DNA from 3 places in the Acidovorax sp. GW101-11A03 genome. Region 1 is predicted to be linked to each of the others. Evidence: predicted binding sites of a transcription regulator. Region 1 holds the regulator's gene; each other region holds the start of a gene.
What was found. Region 1 encodes sigma-54, which starts transcription at its own class of promoters, with help from an activator protein. Its sites were predicted from a motif close to TGGCANGNAANCTGCTTT; they were not measured.

Region 1 (6,090 bases):
CCAGGTGCCCGCCCTGGTTCACGTGGCTGATGTAGATCTGCAGCTCGGTGGCAAAGCCGAAGTGCGGGGGGAGGTCAAAAACAATGCGGGCCATGGTGGCGGACAGAGGGGTAGGAGAAAAGGAAGCGAAGAGCGCGAGCCCGCGCGGGGAGTGGTGCGCGGCGTGTGCCGCAGGGTGCTTGCAGGGCCACCGGTGGCGGGACGGCTCACCACGCCAAGGCGCCATGGATCGCAATGCGGGTTGGTGGCACAAGGATCTTGCAGGCCCCATGCCCCTTGTCTCGTATGCTCTCGGGCAGCGGATTTTACCGGAGCCCCTAATGCGCCCTTTTTATCGGACCCTGCTGACCGTGCTCGCACTGGCCGCCATGCCCTGGGGCGCAGGCGCCCAGACACTCTACAAATCGGTGGGTGCGGACGGCAAGGTCGTGTACAGCGACAAGCCCCCGGTGACAGGTGCCGTGGAAAAGACGATGAAGCTGGAGAACCTGCCAGTGAGCGTGGTGCCGGGCGCTTCGCCCGCGCCCGCCAAGCGTGCTTCTGCACCAGGCGACCCTGGAGGACCGCTTGTCATTGCAGCCCCGCCGAGTGGGGTTGTACTTTTTACGGCCAGTTGGTGTGGCTATTGCAAAGCCGCCAAGACCTATCTGAATCAAAAGAACATTGCATACCGAGAACTGGACGTAGACACACCGATAGGCAAAACCGCCTTTGCCGACATCGGCGGAAGAAGTGTGCCTTTGCTGATAGCTCCCAGACAGCGGATTACGGGCTTCACCGCCCAAGCATACGATTCAGCCTTTGCAGCACGCCAACAATAGAAAACCCCTTCGCTTGGCGCCGCGAGCAGCCTCTGCGCGTCGCTTCTTCATAGCGCCTTGCGCAGATTCGCCGGCGCAATCTTGAGCGCTTCGCGGTACTTCGCCACGGTGCGGCGTGCGCATTCAATGCCCTGCTCCTTGAGCATCTCGGCGATCTGGCTGTCCGACAGCGGCTTGGTGGGGTTCTCTGCCGACACGAACTGCTTGATCAGTGCGCGCACAGCGGTGCTGGACGCATTGCCACCGGTCTCGGTGCCCAGGCCAGAGCCAAAGAAGTACTTCAGCTCGTAGGTGCCGATGGGCGTGGCCATGTATTTGGCCGTGGTCACGCGGCTGATCGTGGATTCGTGCAGGCCCAGTTCGTCGGCGATGTCGCGCAGCACCAGCGGGCGCATGGCCAGTTCGCCGTGGGTGAAGAAGTTCTTCTGCCGCTCGACGATGGCGCGCGAGACGCGCAGGATGGTGTCAAAGCGCTGCTGGATGTTCTTGATGAACCAGCGCGCCTCCTGCAGCCGCTGCTGCATGCCCTGGTGGCCTTCGCCGCCCTTGTGGCCGCGCAGGGCGCCGGCGTAGATGTCGTGCACGCGCAGGCGGGGCATCACGTCGGGGTTGAGCTGCACGATGAAGTTGTGCTGGCCGTCCCGCCCGTTGGCACGCCCGGCTTTGCGCACGATCACGTCGGGCACGATGATGTTGCGCTCCACATCGACGAACTTGCGGCCGGGGCGCGGCTCCAGACGGGCGATCAGTGCCATGGCGGCGCGGGTGCGCTCTTCGCCGTCGCCACAGAGCTGCGTCAGGCGGCGGATGTCGCGGCGGGCCAGCATCTCCAGCGGTTGCTGGCAGATAGTGAGCGCCGTCTTGACGGTGTCGGGGTCGGCCTCTTCGTCGGCGTCCAGCGCCTTGAGCTGCAGCGTGAGGCATTCGGCCAGGTTGCGCGCGCCCACGCCCGTGGGCTCCAGGCTTTGCAGCAGGCGCAGCGCCACGGTAAAGCGGTGCACCAGCTCTTCGATCTGCTCCAGGTCATCCGGCCCGGCCAGGGCGGTGGCGAGTTCTTCGAGCGGCTCTTCGAGGTAGCCGTCGTCGTTCAGGGATTCGATCAGGAAGCGCAGCGCGGCGCAATCCACCTCGGACAGGCGCAGCGACAGGGCCTGGCGGTGCAAAAAAGCGGTGAGCGATTCATGCGAGCGGGCCAGTTCGGTGGCATCAGCGTCGTCGCCTTCCGCATCGTTGCGGGTGCGGGCCGGGGCGTCGCCGCCCCATTCGGCGTCGTTGGGCGCCATCTCGACCGTGCCGTCGCCGCTCCAGTCGGGTTCGTCGACGCCAGGGCCTGGCGTTTCGGCATCATTTGGGCCTTCTGCGCCCGCTGCGCTTGCGCTTGTAGCTCCTGAAAATATAGCATCATCAGCGCTGTATTCGTCGGCTTGCGCGGGGGCGTCGGCGGTTTCCAGGCCAAACTCCTCGCGCGGCGCCTCTTCGGCTGTGCGTTCGAGGAACGGGTTCTCGTCGAGCATCTGCTCGACTTCCTGCGAGAGTTCGAGCGTGGACAGCTGCAGCAGCCGGATGGACTGCTGGAGCTGGGGGGTCAGTGCAAGGTGCTGCGAGACGCGCAGCGACAGGCCAGGCTTCATCACATGCGGAAATGTTCGCCCAGATACACCCGGCGCACTTCGGCGTTGTCCACGATCTCGGACGGCGTGCCCTGCGCCAGCACGCGGCCATCGCTGATGATGAAGGCGTGATCGCAGATGCCCAGGGTTTCGCGCACGTTGTGGTCGGTGATGAGCACACCAATGCCGCGCGCCTTGAGGAAACCGATGATGCGCTGGATCTCGATCACGGCGATGGGGTCGATGCCTGCAAAGGGCTCGTCCAGCAGGATGAAGCGCGGCTGTGTGGCCAGGGCGCGGGCGATCTCCACCCGACGGCGCTCGCCACCGGACAGGGCCATCGCGGGCGAGGCGCGCAGGTGCTGCACGCGCAGCTCTTCCAGCAAGGCCGTCAGGCGCTCTTCGATGGCCTCACGCGAGAGCGGCTGGCCGTCGTCGCCTCGCTGCAGCTCCAGCACGGCGCGCACGTTTTCTTCGACCGTGAGCTTGCGGAAGATGGAGGCTTCCTGCGGCAGGTACGACAGCCCCAGCCGCGAGCGGCGGTGGATGGGCATGTGGGCCACCGAATGGCCGTCGATGCGGATGTCGCCTGCATCGCTGCGCACCAGGCCCACGATCATGTAGAACGAGGTGGTCTTGCCCGCACCATTGGGGCCGAGCAGACCCACGACCTCGCCTTTTTGCACGACCAGCGATACGTCCTTGACGACCTTGCGGCTGCCGTACGACTTGGCCAGGTGCTGCACCTCCAGGCGGCTGCCGGCCTGGGTGTCAGGGCCGGGATGAACGGGCACCGCGCTCACTTGGAGCCGCCACCAAGGCTGTTGCTGGGGCGCAGCACGGGTGCCGCGCCGGGTGCTGCTGGTTCCGGCGCCGCAGCACCTGCGGGCGGATCCTTGGGTGCCAGCACCGCGCGCACGCGGTTGCCGGGGGCCGGGGCATCGCCCGCCGCATTGGCGGCGGGGGCACGCTGGCCGTCCACGGTGAACACGTCGGTGAGGTTGTTGTAGACGATCACGGCACCGGTGATCTCATCGCTGAGTGCGGCACCCCGGTAGCGGCGCAGCTCGGCGCGGGTGATGAAACGCACGTTGTCGGCCTTGCCGTCGTACTCGATGACTTCGCTTTCGCCTTCGATGTACTCGTCGGGGGCGCCGGGCAGGGTGTCGCGCTTCTGGCGGAAGAAGGCGCGTTTGCCGGCTTCGGCCGTGACCACGCCAAACTGGTAGCCATCGGCATCCTGGCGCACATCCAGCCGCGCGCCGCGCAGCACGATGGTGCCTTTGGTCATGACCACGCGCCCCGAGAACACGCTGGTCTGCTTGAGTTCATCGTGGCGCAACGCGTCGGCCTCGATGTTCATGGGCTTGGCGCGGTCGGCTTTTTCAGCGTGGGCCACGCCATGAAGGCAGGCCAAGGCCGCGAGCAGGAGGGTCGGAAGGAGGCGGTGGTTCATAGGGCACGAATCTTGCAGTTCATTGTAGCCATCCCCACGCGCCCTCCATGAAGAAAGCCCGCATCAGCGGGCTTTCTTCGCGGGCATCCAGGGCCTTTGGCGCGTTGCAACCTGCGCCCAGGGCGGCCCGGGGCTTACTTTTGCTTGACCAGCGCTTCCACCACCTGCAGCACGTTCTGCATGTTGCCGGCCATGGTGCCGTCCGTGTAGAACTTGCCCGCCACGCCCATGGAGGGCACGCCTTCCACGCCATAAGCGTCCTGCAGTTGCGAGGCGCGGCGGACCTGGTTGGAGACGGTGAACGATGCGTAGACTTCCTTGAACTTGGCGGCATCTACACCCTGCTGGGCCACCCAGGCAAAAATCTCGTCGTCCTTGGCGAGCTTGACCTTTTCCACATGGATCGCGCGGAACACCTTGGCGTGCAGGGCTTCGAGCTTGCCCATGCCTTCCAGGGTGTAGAACAGCTTTTGCTGGGGCACGAAGCTGGCATTGAAGGCTACGGGCACGCGGCGGATGAAAAGATCCTTGGGCGCGGCCTTGACCCAGGCGTCAAGCGTGGGTTCGAACACATTGCAGTGGGGGCAGCTGTACCAGAAGAACTCGATCACATCGACCTTGCCGGCCGGTGCATCGGGCGTCACGGGCTTGTCCAGCCGCTTGTAGTCCTTGCCCTCCTTGAACTGGCGGGCCTGGGCCAGCGCAGGGGTGGCGACGGGCAGCGTCAGGGCGGAAGCGGCGACTGCCGAGGCAGCGGACAAAGAAAACTCACGGCGTTTCATGGCAAAGACTCTCCTAGTTCAGGTCTGGGGGATGGGAGCCATGCCCCCGCAAAAAGTTCAGCGCCCGAAGTCTGACGCATCAGCGCTGCACGCGCACCAGCGCCGATTCCAGCCCGGCGCCATCGAGCTTCTCCTTGAGCTGCTCGGCATCGTCGCGCTTGGTGAACGGGCCCACCCGCACGCGGAACACCGCCCGGCCATTTTGTTCACGCTCGCTCACGCGGGCTTCCCAGCCCATCATGGCCAGCTTGGCGCGCTGGGCATCGGCATCGGCCTGGGTACGGAAGGCCCCGGCCTGCACAAAGTAGTCGAACGGGTCCACATTGCCCTTGGCGGCGGCCTTGGCCACGGCCAGGTCACCCAGCGGGTCGGCACCTGGCTTGGATTCGGCCTTGGCGGCCTCGGGCTTGCTGGCGCCGGGCTTGGGGGCAGATGCCGCAGCCCGCACCTCGGGTGCGGGCGATGCGGGCGTGGTGGCCGAAGCGGGCGCAGACGCCGCAGCCGCCACGGCGGGTGTGGCAGGCCGGGCCGGGTTCTTGCCATACAACGGCGAGTTCGGGTCCCAGTTCTTGTTCTTCTGCGACTCGGCGGCATCCATGTCGGCCGTGCGCCCGCCGCCCTTGTTCAGAAAAGGCACCGGCACCTTGGTCACATACACGGCCACCGCCAGCGCGGCGCCCAGGCCCACGATGACGCCGACGATAAAGCCGACAATGGTCCCGCCCGTCTGTTGCTTTTTCATATTGGTAGTAACTGCTTACATTCTGGCTGGAGCTGACACGCCCAGCACGGCCAGGCCATTGTGCAATACCTGGGCGGTGGCAGCGACCAGCGCCAGGCGCGCTTTCTTCACCACTTCATCGTCCACCAGGATGCGCTCGGCATCGTAATAGCTGTGGTAGCTGGCAGCCAGGTCACGCAGGTAGAAGGTCACGTCGTGGGGGGCCTCGCCGTCGGCGGCAGCGGTCAGCATCTCGGGGTATTTGGCCAGCTGCAGCATCAGCGCCTGGGCCTGCGGGCCTTCCAGCGCCGACAGGTCCACGTCCTTAAGCGCAGCCACATCACCCCCACCCGCCTCTTGCCACGCCCGCAGCACCGACTGGATGCGCGCGTGGGCGTACTGCACGTAGTACACCGGGTTGTCGTTGTTCTGGGCCACGGCCAGGTCCACGTCGAAGGTGTACTCGGTGTCGGGCTTGCGGCTGAGCAGGAAGAAGCGCACCGCATCCTTGCTGGTCCACTCGATCAGGTCACGCAGCGTGACGTAGCTGCCCGCGCGTTTGCTGATCTTGACCTCTTCGCCGCCCTTGACCACGCGCACCATGGTGTGCAGCACATAGTCGGGGTAGCCCTGCGGAATGCCGACGTCGGCCGCCTGCAGCCCGGCGCGCACGCGGGCGATGGTGCCGTGGTGGTCCGTG
Region 2 (6,090 bases), on a different contig from region 1:
TGCCGCTGATCAGCGTGAGCCACAGCGTGGTGCGCGCGCCGTCAGAAAAAGCCTGGGCGTTGGAGCCAATGGGCTCGGGCAGGAAGGAGAGCAGCTGGCCCAGCAGCGCCAGCGCCAGCACCATCAGGATGACGGCGGAGACCAGCGTGGCGTTGCTGCGCTGCTGGCGGGACCAGCGCTGCGGCCAAAAGGCAGTGAGCATGAAGAAATATCCCGGGCGTGCCGCTTACTGGCAGCGCACGTCTTCGTTGAAATATTTCTTGGACAGTGCGGCGTAGCTGCCATCGGCCATGACTTCGGCCAGGGCCTTGTTCCAGCCAGCGGCCAGCGAGCTGTTGCCCTTGGCCACGGCGGCGGCGATGCGTTCGATGAACAGCATGTCGCCCAGCTTGAAGCCCGCGCCGGGGTTCTTCTCGGCCACGGCCTTGGCCACAAAGCGGTCGGTCACCCAGGCGTCCACGCGGCGCGAGTTCAGGGCGCTGCGGGCGTCCACGTCGGTGGGGAAGTTCTTCATTTCCTTGATGGACGAGACCTTCTGCACGTTCTCGAGGTAGCTGGTGCCGGTCTGCACGGCCACGATCTTGCCGGCCAGGTCCTTGGCGCCCTTGATGGCGGGGTCCATGGCGATGATCATGCCGCCCGAGCAGTAGTGGGGCTCGGTGAAGGTCACGGCCTTGGCGCGCTCTTCGGTGATGCCGTGCGAGGCGATCACCAAGTCCCAGCGGTCCTGGCGCAGGCCGGTCAGCAGGGCGTCGAAGCCCAGCGTCTTCCACTGGATGGTCAGGCCCATCTTCTTGGCCACGAGTTCGGCCACTTCCACTTCAAAGCCGGTCAGCGTGGTGCCGTTGAAGAAATTGAACGGGGCGAACTGCCCTTCGGTGGCGATGAGGATCTTGCCGTCCTTCTTCACCTCGTCCAGTGTCCGGGCCTGGGCGGCGAATGCGGCGCAAAGCGCGAGGGCGGTGGCGACAGCCTTGAACAATTTCATGGGATGGGTCCTGTACGGGGTATTTCAGGTACAAAAAATCCGGCATGCGGGTAAGCAGGCCGGAGGCTCGGGGAACAAGAGCAGGGTCATCGCCAATGGCGAAGCCTGCCGTCATCAAATGGACACGATTATAAAGATGCGAATTTTTTCCTTGACACTGCGGACAACCCCCAGCGGGCGCTTGTGTGCCTATTCACAACAGGTTTAGACGGGGCTCCCAAACTTTCAGGAGCAGTTTTCGGGCCCGGTGTCAGCGCAAGAACGCGTCGTAGCCCGTCTTCAGGATCAGCGTGCTCACCACCAGGATGAAGATGCCGCGCACAAAGCCCGTGCCATGCTTGAGCGCCATGTGTGTGCCCAGCAGGCTGCCCACCACGTTGGCCGCGGCCAGCGTCACGGCAAAGTGCCACCACACGTGGCCCTTCGCCGCAAACAGCACGATGGCGGCGATGTTGGTGGCGCAGTTGAGCAGCTTGGCCGAGGCCGAGGCGTTCAGGAAGTCGTAGCCCAGCAGCCGCACGAACAGGAACACGAAGAAGCTGCCGGTGCCCGGGCCGAAGAAGCCGTCATAAAACCCGATGAGCACGCCGATCAGGCCCGCCACCAGCACCTCGGTGCGACCGGCAAAACGCGGGGTGTGGTGCCGCCCCAGTTCCTTTTTGGCCAGGGTGTAGACCAGCACGGCCAGCAGCACCAGGGGCAGCAGCTTGCGCAGGAAGTCGGCCGAGATCACCGTGACGGCCCAGGCGCCCGCAAACGACCCTACAAAACCGGCCGCCGCTGCGGGCAGCATGGCCTGCCAGCGGATCTGCACCCGGCGGCTGTACTGCCAGGTGGCCATGGCCGTGCCCCACACCGACGCCGCCTTGTTGGTGCCCAGCAGGGTGGCCGGTGGCGCCCCAGGAAACGCTGCAAACAGCGCGGGCACCATCACCAGGCCACCACCCCCCACGATCGCATCCACAAAGCCTGCGAGCAGCGAGGCCAGGGTCATCAGAATCCATTCCATGGCTCTATTTTCCCACCTGGAGTGCTATCAATTCAGGACTGAGCGGACGTGCGGGGCACCCAGATCACTTTTCGGGCGGGCAAGAAAAAGGCGCTGGGATCGCCAGCGCCTGGAAAGTGTTGCACCTCGTTGGGTGCTTTGAATTTGGTTGTTGGTAGAAAGTGTGTCTCCTCGGGCCCCTCGCTTGGCACACCGAAGCGCGCTTTCGAGTGCCGTGACTGTAACGGCTGCACCCTGCTGGTGCATTGGGGGTTTCCCGCCCCCCTTTGTTGGGCGTGCGGCCGGGCTGTGGTCCGGAATCGGGCGGCATCGGTTGGCATGGCTCGTGCAACGCGCTGTAACAAATTGCGAAAGGGAGCCTTCATGCGGGGAGTCTTGCACCGGTTCGTGGCGGTAGTTGGGTTGTGCCTGGGGCTGTATGCCAGCGCGCTGGCGCAGAGCCCGCCTGAGGCGGTTGCCGGTGGCGCGGCCCCGGCAGCGGCAGTAGTGGCGCTTACGCGGCCATCCCTGGTCGCGCAGGACACCGTGAATGCCGCCCACACCGGCTGGATGATGACCTCCACCGCGCTGGTGCTCCTCATGACTCTGCCGGGCATTGCGCTGTTCTACGCAGGCATGGTGCGCAAGAAGAACGTGCTCAACACCATGGCCAGCGTGGTGGCGATTGCGGCACTGGTCAGCCTGCTGTGGTTTGCGGCGGGGTACTCCCTCGCCTTCACGCCCGGCAATGCCTGGCTGGGGGGCTGGGAACGCGCGGGCTTTGCAGGGCTGGACTTTGACCTGGCGGGCGGCAAGCTTGCCGTGAGCCATGTGGCGCCCCACATCCCTGAGTCGGTGTACGCCATGTTTCAGCTCACGTTTGCCATCATCACTGCCGCGCTGCTGGTGGGGGCGCTGGTGGAGCGCATGCGGTTTTCGGCCATGCTGGTTTTCATCGGCCTGTGGACCCTGGTGGTCTACGCCCCGGTGGCGCACTGGGTGTGGGAGCCCGGTGGCTGGCTGGCGCAGATGGGCGCGCTCGACTTCGCGGGCGGCTCGGTGGTGCACGTGAACGCGGGCGTGGCCGGGCTGGTGTGTGCGTGGTTCCTGGGCCGCCGCACAGGCTACGGCCGTGAGCCCTTCGAGCCCTACAGCCTGGGGCTCACCATGGCGGGCGCGGGCCTGTTGTGGGTGGGCTGGTTTGGGTTCAATGCGGGCTCGGCCGTGGCGGCCGACGGCCGCGCCGGGCTGGCCATGGCGGTGACGCACCTGGCCGCAGCGGCTGGAGCGCTGGCGTGGATGCTGGGTGAGTGGGTGGTGCGTGGACGCCCGTCGCTGCTGGGGCTGTGCTCTGGCCTGGTGGCGGGGCTGGTGGCCATCACACCCGCCGCCGGTTTTGTCACGCTGCGCTCGGCCGTCGTGATTGGCCTCGTGGCCGGGCTGGCCTGCTACTGGGGCGCCACGGGGCTCAAGCGGCTGCTGCGGGTGGACGACTCGCTCGACGTGTTTGGCGTGCATGGCATTGGCGGCATCGTGGGCTCGCTGCTCACGGGTGTGCTCGCCAGCCGCACGGTGGGTGGTGTGCCGGGCAGCCTGCTCACCCAGGCCATCGGCGTGGGCGCCGTGATGGCCTACAGCCTGGTGGTGACGGCCGCGCTGCTGTGGCTGGTCAACTTTGCGATGGGCCTGCGGGTGGACGAACAGAGCGAGCAGACCGGGCTCGACATCGCCCAGCACCGCGAACACTTAGGGAACTGACCACCGCGCCCTGGATGACTGAAATGCCGTAAGGAGCCGAACATGCCCGATCCCGACAAGCTTGCCATTGCCGCCCATCTGCACGTGCTGCTGCGCCGCAAGACCGGGCGCGTGACCGACACCGAATGGATGGCGGCGAACGCCGAGTACGCGCTGGAGATCGTGCGCTTCGCGCGTCTGCGTGCGCAGGAGGACAACGCGCCCGAACTCGCCGAGTGGGCCGACCGGCTCGATCATGCCGTGCACCAGGCGCCGGCGCCCACGGCGCGCACGCCTTTGCTGGACGTGGCCACACAGGCGGTGCGCCAGCGCATGGCACCACCACCTCTGCCGGCCCCACCGCCGCCCGAAGTGCCGCGCTACGTGGGTGGTATCCGCTGACCGGGCTGGCAGGACTCCTTGAGCGTCATGCTCTCCGCGCCGCGATGAGCCACTCCGCCGCCTTCTCCGCCATCATCAGCGTGGGCGAGTTGGTGTTGCCGCTGGTGATGGTGGGCATGGCGCCTGCATCCACCACGCGCAGGCCGGCCACCACGCCGCCGCGCCCATCGCGCACGCGCAGTTGCGCATCCAGCACGGCCATCGGGTCGCCGTCGCGGCCCATCTTGGTGGTGCCGACGGGGTGGAAGATGGTGGTGGCAATGTCGCCCGCCAGGCGTGCCAGGTCTTCGTCGCTTTCAAACTGCACGCCGGGCTTCCACTCTTGCGGCTGGTACTTGGCCAGCGCGGGCTGGGCCACGATGCGGCGCGTCACACGCAAGCTGTCGGCCGCCACCTGGCGGTCTTCGGGCGTGCTGAGGTAGTTGGGCGCAATGGCGGGGGCGGCCTTGAAGTCGGCGCTCTTGATGTTCACCGTGCCCCGGCTGGTGGGGTTGAGGTTGCACACGCTGGCCGTGAAGGCCGGGAAGCTGTGCAGCGGCTCGCCAAACGCATCCAGCGACAGCGGCTGCACGTGGTATTCGATGTTGGGATAGGGCTGATCAGGGCTGCTGCGGGTGAACGCGCCCAGCTGCGAGGGCGCCATGCTCATGGGCCCGCTGCGCTTGAGGGCGTATTCGAGCCCGATCTTGGCCTTGCCCACCAGCGAGTTGGCCATGGTGTTGAGCGTCTGCACGCCCTGCACCTTGAACACCGCACGGATCTGCAGGTGGTCCTGCAGGTTGGCGCCCACACCGGGCAAGTCCACCTTCACCTCCACGCCGTGCTGGCGCAGCAATGCGGCGGGTCCGATGCCCGACAGCTGCAGCAGCTGGGGCGAGTTGACCGCGCCCGCGCTCAGGATCACCTCGCCCGTGGCGCGGGCGGTGACCATCTCCTGGCCGTCCCACACCAGCACACCGGTGCAGCGCTGGCTGCCGTCGGGCTGGGTTTCGAGTATGAGCTTGGAGGCCTGTGCACTGGTCCACATCTCGAAGTTGGGGCGGCCATAGCAGGTGGGCCGCAAAAAGGCCTTGGCGGTGTTCCAGCGCCAGCCGCTCTTCTGGTTGACCTCGAAGTAGCCCACGCCTTCGTTGCTGCCGCTGTTGAAGTCGTCGGTGGCGGGGATGCCGGCCTGCTGCGCGGCGTGGGCAAAGGCGTCGAGCACGTCCCAGCGCAGGCGCTGTTTTTCCACCCGCCACTCGCCGGTGCTGCCGGTGGCCTTGTTGCCGTGCAGGCGTTTGAAATTTTCGTTCACACCCCCGGGCTGGTCCAGGCGCCAGTGGTCTTCGTGGCGGCGGAAGTAGGGCAGGGCGTTGTCCCAGCGCCAGCTGGCGTCGCCGGTCAGCTCGGCCCACTGGTCGTAGTCGCGCGCCTGGCCGCGCATGTAGATCATGCCGTTGATGCTGCTGCAGCCGCCCAGCGTCTTGCCGCGCGGGTAGCGCAGGGTGCGGCCGTTCAGGCCCGCGTCGGGTTCGGTGTTGTAGAGCCAGTCGGTGCGCGGGTTGCCGATGCAGTACAGGTAGCCCACGGGGATGTGGATCCAGTGGTAGTCGTCCTTGCGGCCCGCCTCGATCAGCAGCACGCGGTGGCGGCCGTCGGCGCTCAGGCGGTTGGCGAGCAGGGCACCGGCCGTGCCCCCGCCGATGATGATGGTGTCAAACGTGGTGTCGCTCATGGGTGAAGGGGCGGGCAATGAGGGGGTTGTAACGGTGGGCCATTGTGCGGATCGCCCAAGCCCTGTCGATAGGGTGTGTGCGGGTTGCTACATATTTGGTAGCTGTTGGGGTTTGCTGGTAGCGCGCTGGGCCCTGTTTTGATAATAATTACATGCCATCGGGGCTGGCCTGTGCTTGGCGCCCGCTTGCCCGGTGGGGCGGGCAGGGTGGGGTCCGCTACCATGCACCCTCTTCCTTGCTGCTTCTTGACTGTCACCTAC
Region 3 (6,090 bases), on a different contig from region 1:
TCCGGCCGAGAACAGGTCGATGCCCGTCACCTTGAGCTTGGTGGACGTGAGCGAGCCCTGGTAGCGACCGATGCCGAACTCCGCCAGATGGTTGGCCAGCACCTTGCCCTGCTCGAACAGCGGGGCCACCAGCCCATAGGCGATGCCCCGGTGTGCGGCGCATTCGCCCACGGCGTAGATGCGCGCGTCGGTGGTGGTCTGCAGCGTGTCGCTCACGACAATGCCGCGGTTCACATGCAAGCGCATCTTCTCGGCCAAAGCCGTGTTGGGGCGGATGCCCACGGCCATCACCACCAGGTCGGCGGGCACCTCGGTGCCGTCCTTGAACTTGACGCTGGCCACGCGGCCTTCGGCGTTGCCCACCAGTTCCTGGGTTTGCGCACCCATCAAGAAGCGCATGCCACGGTCTTCCAGCGACTTCTGCAGCATCTTGCCCGCCACGTCATCCAGCTGGCGCTCCATCAGCGAGGGCATCACGTGCACCACGCTCACGGTCATGCCGCGCTTCATGAGGCCGTTCGCGGCCTCCAGGCCCAGCAGGCCGCCGCCGATGACCACTGCGTGCTTGTAGGTGGCGGCGGCGTCGATCATGGCCTGCGTGTCGGCAATGTCGCGGTAGGCCAGCACGCCTTTCAGGTCCTTGCCGGGGATGGGCAGGATGAAGGGGTTGGAGCCGGTGGCGAGGATGAGGCGGTCGTATTCGGCGCTGATCACCGTGCCGTCGCTGCTGGTGGCGCTGACCACGCGGCGCACGCGGTCCACGTCGGTCACTGTGAAGCCGGTGTGCAGCGTGATGTGGTTGTCGGCATACCAGGACCAGTCGTTCAGGATGATCTCGTCGATGGTCTGCTCGCCCGCCAGCACGGGGGACAGCAGAATGCGGTTGTAGTTGGGGTGGGGCTCGGCACCGAACACCGTGATGTCATACAGATCGGGGGCGATCTTGAGCAGCTCTTCCAGCGTGCGCACACCGGCCATGCCGTTTCCCACCATCACCAGTTTGAGCTTTTTCATCATGACTCCATCGGTTCCATCGCCGGAGCGATGCGCAAAACAAAAAAGGCGTCCACACGATGCTGCTTCGAGGTCTCGAAACCGCATGTGGGGACGCCTTCGTCCGTACAACTCCTCCGTGCGCCTTTGCACTGCTGAATTGCGTGGGCCTGCCTGGCCCTTGCCCCTGTTAAGCAATGGCCGTGCCAGATTTTTTGCACTGAACTGGGGTGAACCAGGAGGGTGTTCCGGGGCGAGGGCCGTCCAAGGCGCAGGGTGGTGCGGACGGCCACGCCCCGGCATGCACCACCTTGGGCACAGAACCTGCGTGGAGCTGGTGCATGAGCTTTGAACTGGATGTGGGCCAGGTCTCGCTGGCCGGCCGCAATGAGGTGAACGAGGACTTTGCCGCCCTGGTGGTGGGGCAGGGGCGCGACCGCGAGCGCGGCGCCATTGCCGCCATCGCCGATGGCGTGAGCACGGGCGGCAAGGGCCGCGAGGCCGCCCAGACCACGGTGAGCACCCTGGTGGGCGACTACTTCGCCACCCCCGAGACCTGGGACACCACCGTGGCGCTGGACCGCATCCTGAATGCCCACAACGGCTGGCTCGCCTCCATGAACCGGCGCCGCCAGCCCGCCGTGGGGCTGACCACGCTCACGGCGCTGGTGCTGCGCGGCCAGTCGTACACGCTGGCCCATGTGGGCGACACCCGCGCCTACCTGCTGCGCGGCGGGCGGCTGCAGCTGCTCACGGCCGACCATGTGATGGCGCAGCGCGACTTTGCGCACCAGCTCACCCGCGCCATGGGGCTCGACGACCATGTGGTGGTGGACTACAGCCAGGGCGAGCTGCACAGCGGCGACCTGTTTGTGCTGCTGTCCGACGGCGTGCACGGCAGTCTGCCCGAGCGCGAGCTGCGGCAGCTGCTGCGCCAGGAGGGCGTGGCGGCCCAGGCACTCAGCGACGAGCTGGTGCAGGCCGCGCTGCGCCGGGGCAGCAGCGACAACGTGACCGCGCTGGTGGTGCGGGTGCAGGGCGCGCTGGAGGCCACGCTGCAGGACGAATCCCGCCGTGCACAGGACCTGCCCGTGCTGCCCTTGCTCAAGGTGGGCGATACCGTGGACGGCCTCACGGTCACGGCCATCGTGGCCGACAACGGCATTCACCGGCTGTACCAGGTGCGCGACGGCGCCACGCAGCGCCTGTATGCCCTCAAGACCCTGCTGCCCACGCGCGCCCACGATGCCGAGGAGCGCGCCACGCTCGCGCACGAGGCCTGGGTGGCGCGGCGCATGCAGTCCGGCCACGCCGCCGCCCATCTGGCGTGGCTCCACACCTGGCCCGCCGATGACGGGCGAGGCGGACCGGGCGCCAGCGCGTTCTACCTGCTGTACGACTGGCACGCGGGCGAAACCCTGGGCCAGCGCCTGCGCAGCCGCCAGCATCTGCCCATACCGCAAGCCGTGTCGGTGGTGGTGCAGGCCGCGCGCGTGCTGGGCTGGCTGCACCGCCAGGGGGTGGTGCACCGCGACATCAAGCCCGACAACCTGCACCTGGGCGATGACGGCGTACTGCGCGTGCTGGACCTGGGCGTGGCCCTGTCCGGCCGCGAGCCCGAGGCCACGCGCCAGCTGCACGCGGGCACACCCAGCTACATGAACCCCGAGCAATGGCCCGGCTACGAAAAAAGCGGCGACACCGAAGGGCAGTTGCCCGACGCGCGCAGCGACCTGTTTGCGCTGGGCGTCACGCTCTACCAGCTGCTGAGCCACGGCCGCCTGCCCTATGGCGAGGTGGTGCAGTACCAACTGGGCCGCTACCACCGCGACCCGCTGCCCCCCAGCCGCCACAACCCCGGCGTGCCCATCTGGCTGGACCAGATTGCCCTGAAGGCCGTGGCCCGCAGCCGCGCTCAGCGCTTCGAGACCGCCGAGGAACTGCTGCTGGCGCTGGAGCGCGGCGCATCCCGCCCCCTGTCAGCCCCCGGCCCGCAGCCGCTGATGCAGCGTGACGCCACAGCCCTGTGGAAGATCGCGCTGGCGGTGAGCGTGCTGGTGAATCTGCTGCTGATTTATTGGCTGTTGTTTTTGCCGAGGTAAGGGTGGGGCGTTGGAGTTACTCCTAAAAGAATAGCTGCGTGCGCTTGCTGGATAGGCGCAGAGGCCATTTTTCCTCTTGAAAATCGACCCACCGTTCGGGCTGAGCTCGTCGAAGCCTGGCACCTGGCTTCGACAGGCTCAGCCCGAACGGTTGGGGGATGCGAAAGATGGAAAGGCGCTGTGCGCCTTAACGGCTGCGCCGGTCATGCGCTGCGCGCACGTCCACCTTTCTAGTGAAAGCGCGGGCAATGCTGCGCATTGGCTGGCTGCGCCAGCTCAGGCACTGCGTGCCCGACCGCCCTTTTCCGCCCATGTGCGCGTCCAGCGGATCTGCATCACGCGCAACAGCACCAGCATGGCCAGCGCGCACACCGCAATGCCCACAAAGCCCCACAGGTAGGTGCCGGTGTACTGGCGCGAGAGGCCCATGCCGCTCGGGATCAGGCCGCCGCCCAGGGCGCCGATCTCGCCAATCATCGAACCCGCCACTGCCGTGGTCAGCGGCCAGCGCAGGGGCACCAGCTGGAACAGCGCGCCATTGCCCGCGCCCAGCGCCGCAAAACACACCAGGAACAGCAGCATGGTGATGGGCAGCGAGTTCTCGGCCAGGCCACACAGCACCATGCTCACGGCCGTGATGGCCAGCACGGCCGTGAGCGTGTTCACGCCGCCCCAGTGGTCCGACAGCCAGCCGCCAAAGATGCGCAGCGCCGCGCCCAGAAAGGCCGCCAGCATGGTGAGCTGGCCTGCCTGCACCTTGCTCACGTTGAACTGGTCGTAAAAATAGCTGGGCAAGAAGGTGGTGAGGCCAATGAAGCCGCCAAAGGTCACGGCATAGATCAGGCTGAATGCCCAGCCGTCTTTTTCAAACAGGCAGGCGATGTGTTCGCGGAAGCTCGAATGGGCTGGCAGGTCCGAGGGCTCCTTGGCATACACCGCCATCACGATGGCGGGCACGGCCACGCTCAGCGCGGCAAAGCCGTACACAGCCTGCCAGCCGAACTTCTGGGCCAGCGCCGGGGCCAGCAGGGCCGCCACGGCGGTGCCCACGTTGCCCGCGCCCACGATGCCCATGGCCAGGCCCTTGTAGCGCGGCGGGAACGAGCCCGAGCCCAGCGACAGCGCCACGCCAAAACTGGCTCCGGCCACGCCGAGCAGGATGCCCATGGCCAGCAGGTCGCCGTAGTCGTGCACAAACAGGTAGCCATAGCCCATGGCCACAAAAATGCCCGCCATCTCGACCAGCGTGGCGTTCTTGCGCCCGATGTACTGCGCCAGGATGCCCAGCGGAAAGCGCATGAGCGCACCGGCAAAGATGGGGATGGACAGCATCATGCCCATCTGTGTGGGCGTGAGCTGGAAGCTGTCGCGGATGAACGGCGCCATGGCACCGTTGATCACCCAGACAGCGCACGAGAAGCCGAAGTAGAGGAAGGACGACCACAGCGTGGGGGCGTGGCCGGACTTGAGGAACTCGCGGAATTGAAGCATGGCGATCGTGCGCAGTTCGCGCGCAAGAAGGAGATAGGGAAGGCTGGAGGCTGCGCCTCAGCCGGGGCAAAAAACAAAAAGGCGCCTGCATGGATCGCGCAGGCCTTGTGGCCAGGTTGCATTCCATGAAGACGCCATCGTCCTGTTCGCCCAATCCGCCATTGCACCGGGCTGATACACGGCCAGCGTTGGCCGCACCAATCTGCAAGCAATGCCTATGCCAGCCAGGGTGCTCCGAAGGCTTGATTAAAAAATAGCCATTACCGCGCGTCCATATTTAGTTTGTAGCTATAAAAATATGAGCGTTTGGGAGTGGGGTTGCCACGCTTTGGGGCAAAGTGTTGGATGAATGCACCATTTTGGTGAATCTGCAGCACGCAGCGATTTATTTGTTTGAGAAACAAATTTTTCACCATAGGATGAACCCGACTTTTCCGAGGCTTTTTTCAGTTCAGTTTTTTTCTGGGGTGACAAGGTTTTCCATAAGGAGGGGTTTCATGCGCGTCAATCTGCCCGTCAGCACGCACGAATATGCGTTTCCCAAAGGCCAGACTCTGGTGTCCACCACCGATCTCAAGGGCCGCATCCTGTACTGCAACCCGATGTTCATCGAGGTCAGCGGCTACGAAAAAGAAGAACTCCTGGGCCAGCCCCACAACATGATCCGGCACCCGGACATGCCCGAAGAGGCCTTCCGCGACATGTGGGAGACCATCGCCAAAGGCATCCCCTGGTCGGCACCGGTCAAGAACCGGCGCAAGGACGGCTCCTTCTACTGGGTGATGGCCAACGTCACGCCGCTCATGCAGGGTGACCAGCCCACGGGCTACATGTCGGTGCGCACCGAGGCCACGCGCGAGCAGATCCAGGCGGCCGATCAGCTCTACCGCACCATGCAGGCCGAAAAGCAGGCGGGCAAGCTGGTGCATGTGCTGCGCGGCGGGCAGCTGATCACCGACACCTTCATGGGCCGCCTGATGACGGCACTGCAGCCCGGGCCCCTGGGCAAGATCGCCCTGTGCACCCTGCTGCTGGTGCTGTTGTCGTGGGGAGCCGCTGCGCTGGGCGGGCATGCGATGACGCTGGGGGCGGGCGTGGCCTGGCTGGGCGTGGTGGTGGCCGCCATTGCCATGGCGGTGTACCTGCACCGGGTCACAGTGCTGCCCTTGCTGGAGATGCTGCGCTGGGCCAACCGCATGGCGGCGGGCGACCTCACGCAGAAGTTCTCGGCCACGCGCACCGACACCATGGGGCAGCTGCAAAAGGCGCTGGCGCAGCTCAACGTGAACCTGCTGTCCATCGTGCGGGATGCGCGCCAGGAAAGTGAGCACATGCAGCTCTCCACCCGCGAGATCGCGCAGGGCAACCAGGACCTCTCGTCCCGCACCGAGGCGCAGGCCAGCAACCTGCAGCAGACGGCGGCATCGATGGAAGAGATCACCGGCACCGTCAAGCAGACGGCAGAATCTGCCCGCCAGGCCACTGTGCTGGCCACGCAGGCCAC

Region 2: AC07Z7_RS03925 (ammonium transporter) is a predicted target of sigma-54. The motif match lies at 2,312-2,329, and genes of this name have one in related genera.
Region 3: nirB (nitrite reductase large subunit NirB) is a predicted target of sigma-54. The motif match lies at 1,185-1,202, and genes of this name have one in related genera.

The regions. Positions count from the first base shown of each region.
Region 1 is NZ_JBWKZU010000002.1:16,505-22,594, reverse strand. It holds gene AC07Z7_RS01370 (acyl-CoA thioesterase) at 1-94, opposite strand, end outside; gene AC07Z7_RS01365 (glutaredoxin domain-containing protein) at 321-821, shown strand; gene AC07Z7_RS01360 (RNA polymerase factor sigma-54) at 869-2,452, opposite strand; gene lptB (LPS export ABC transporter ATP-binding protein) at 2,452-3,234, opposite strand; gene lptA (lipopolysaccharide transport periplasmic protein LptA) at 3,231-3,887, opposite strand; gene AC07Z7_RS01345 (thiol:disulfide interchange protein DsbA/DsbL) at 4,022-4,669, opposite strand; gene AC07Z7_RS01340 (SPOR domain-containing protein) at 4,749-5,411, opposite strand; gene argS (arginine--tRNA ligase) at 5,427-6,090, opposite strand, start outside.
Region 2 is NZ_JBWKZU010000005.1:30,417-36,506, reverse strand. It holds gene AC07Z7_RS03940 (amino acid ABC transporter permease) at 1-202, opposite strand, end outside; gene AC07Z7_RS03935 (ABC transporter substrate-binding protein) at 227-988, opposite strand; gene AC07Z7_RS03930 (sulfite exporter TauE/SafE family protein) at 1,239-1,997, opposite strand; gene AC07Z7_RS03925 (ammonium transporter) at 2,361-3,734, shown strand; gene AC07Z7_RS03920 (hypothetical protein) at 3,777-4,115, shown strand; gene AC07Z7_RS03915 (GMC family oxidoreductase) at 4,141-5,829, opposite strand.
Region 3 is NZ_JBWKZU010000013.1:42,282-48,371, forward strand. It holds gene nirB (nitrite reductase large subunit NirB) at 1-1,014, opposite strand, end outside; gene AC07Z7_RS07935 (bifunctional protein-serine/threonine kinase/phosphatase) at 1,335-3,095, shown strand; gene AC07Z7_RS07940 (MFS transporter) at 3,372-4,586, opposite strand; gene AC07Z7_RS07945 (methyl-accepting chemotaxis protein) at 5,084-6,090, shown strand, end outside.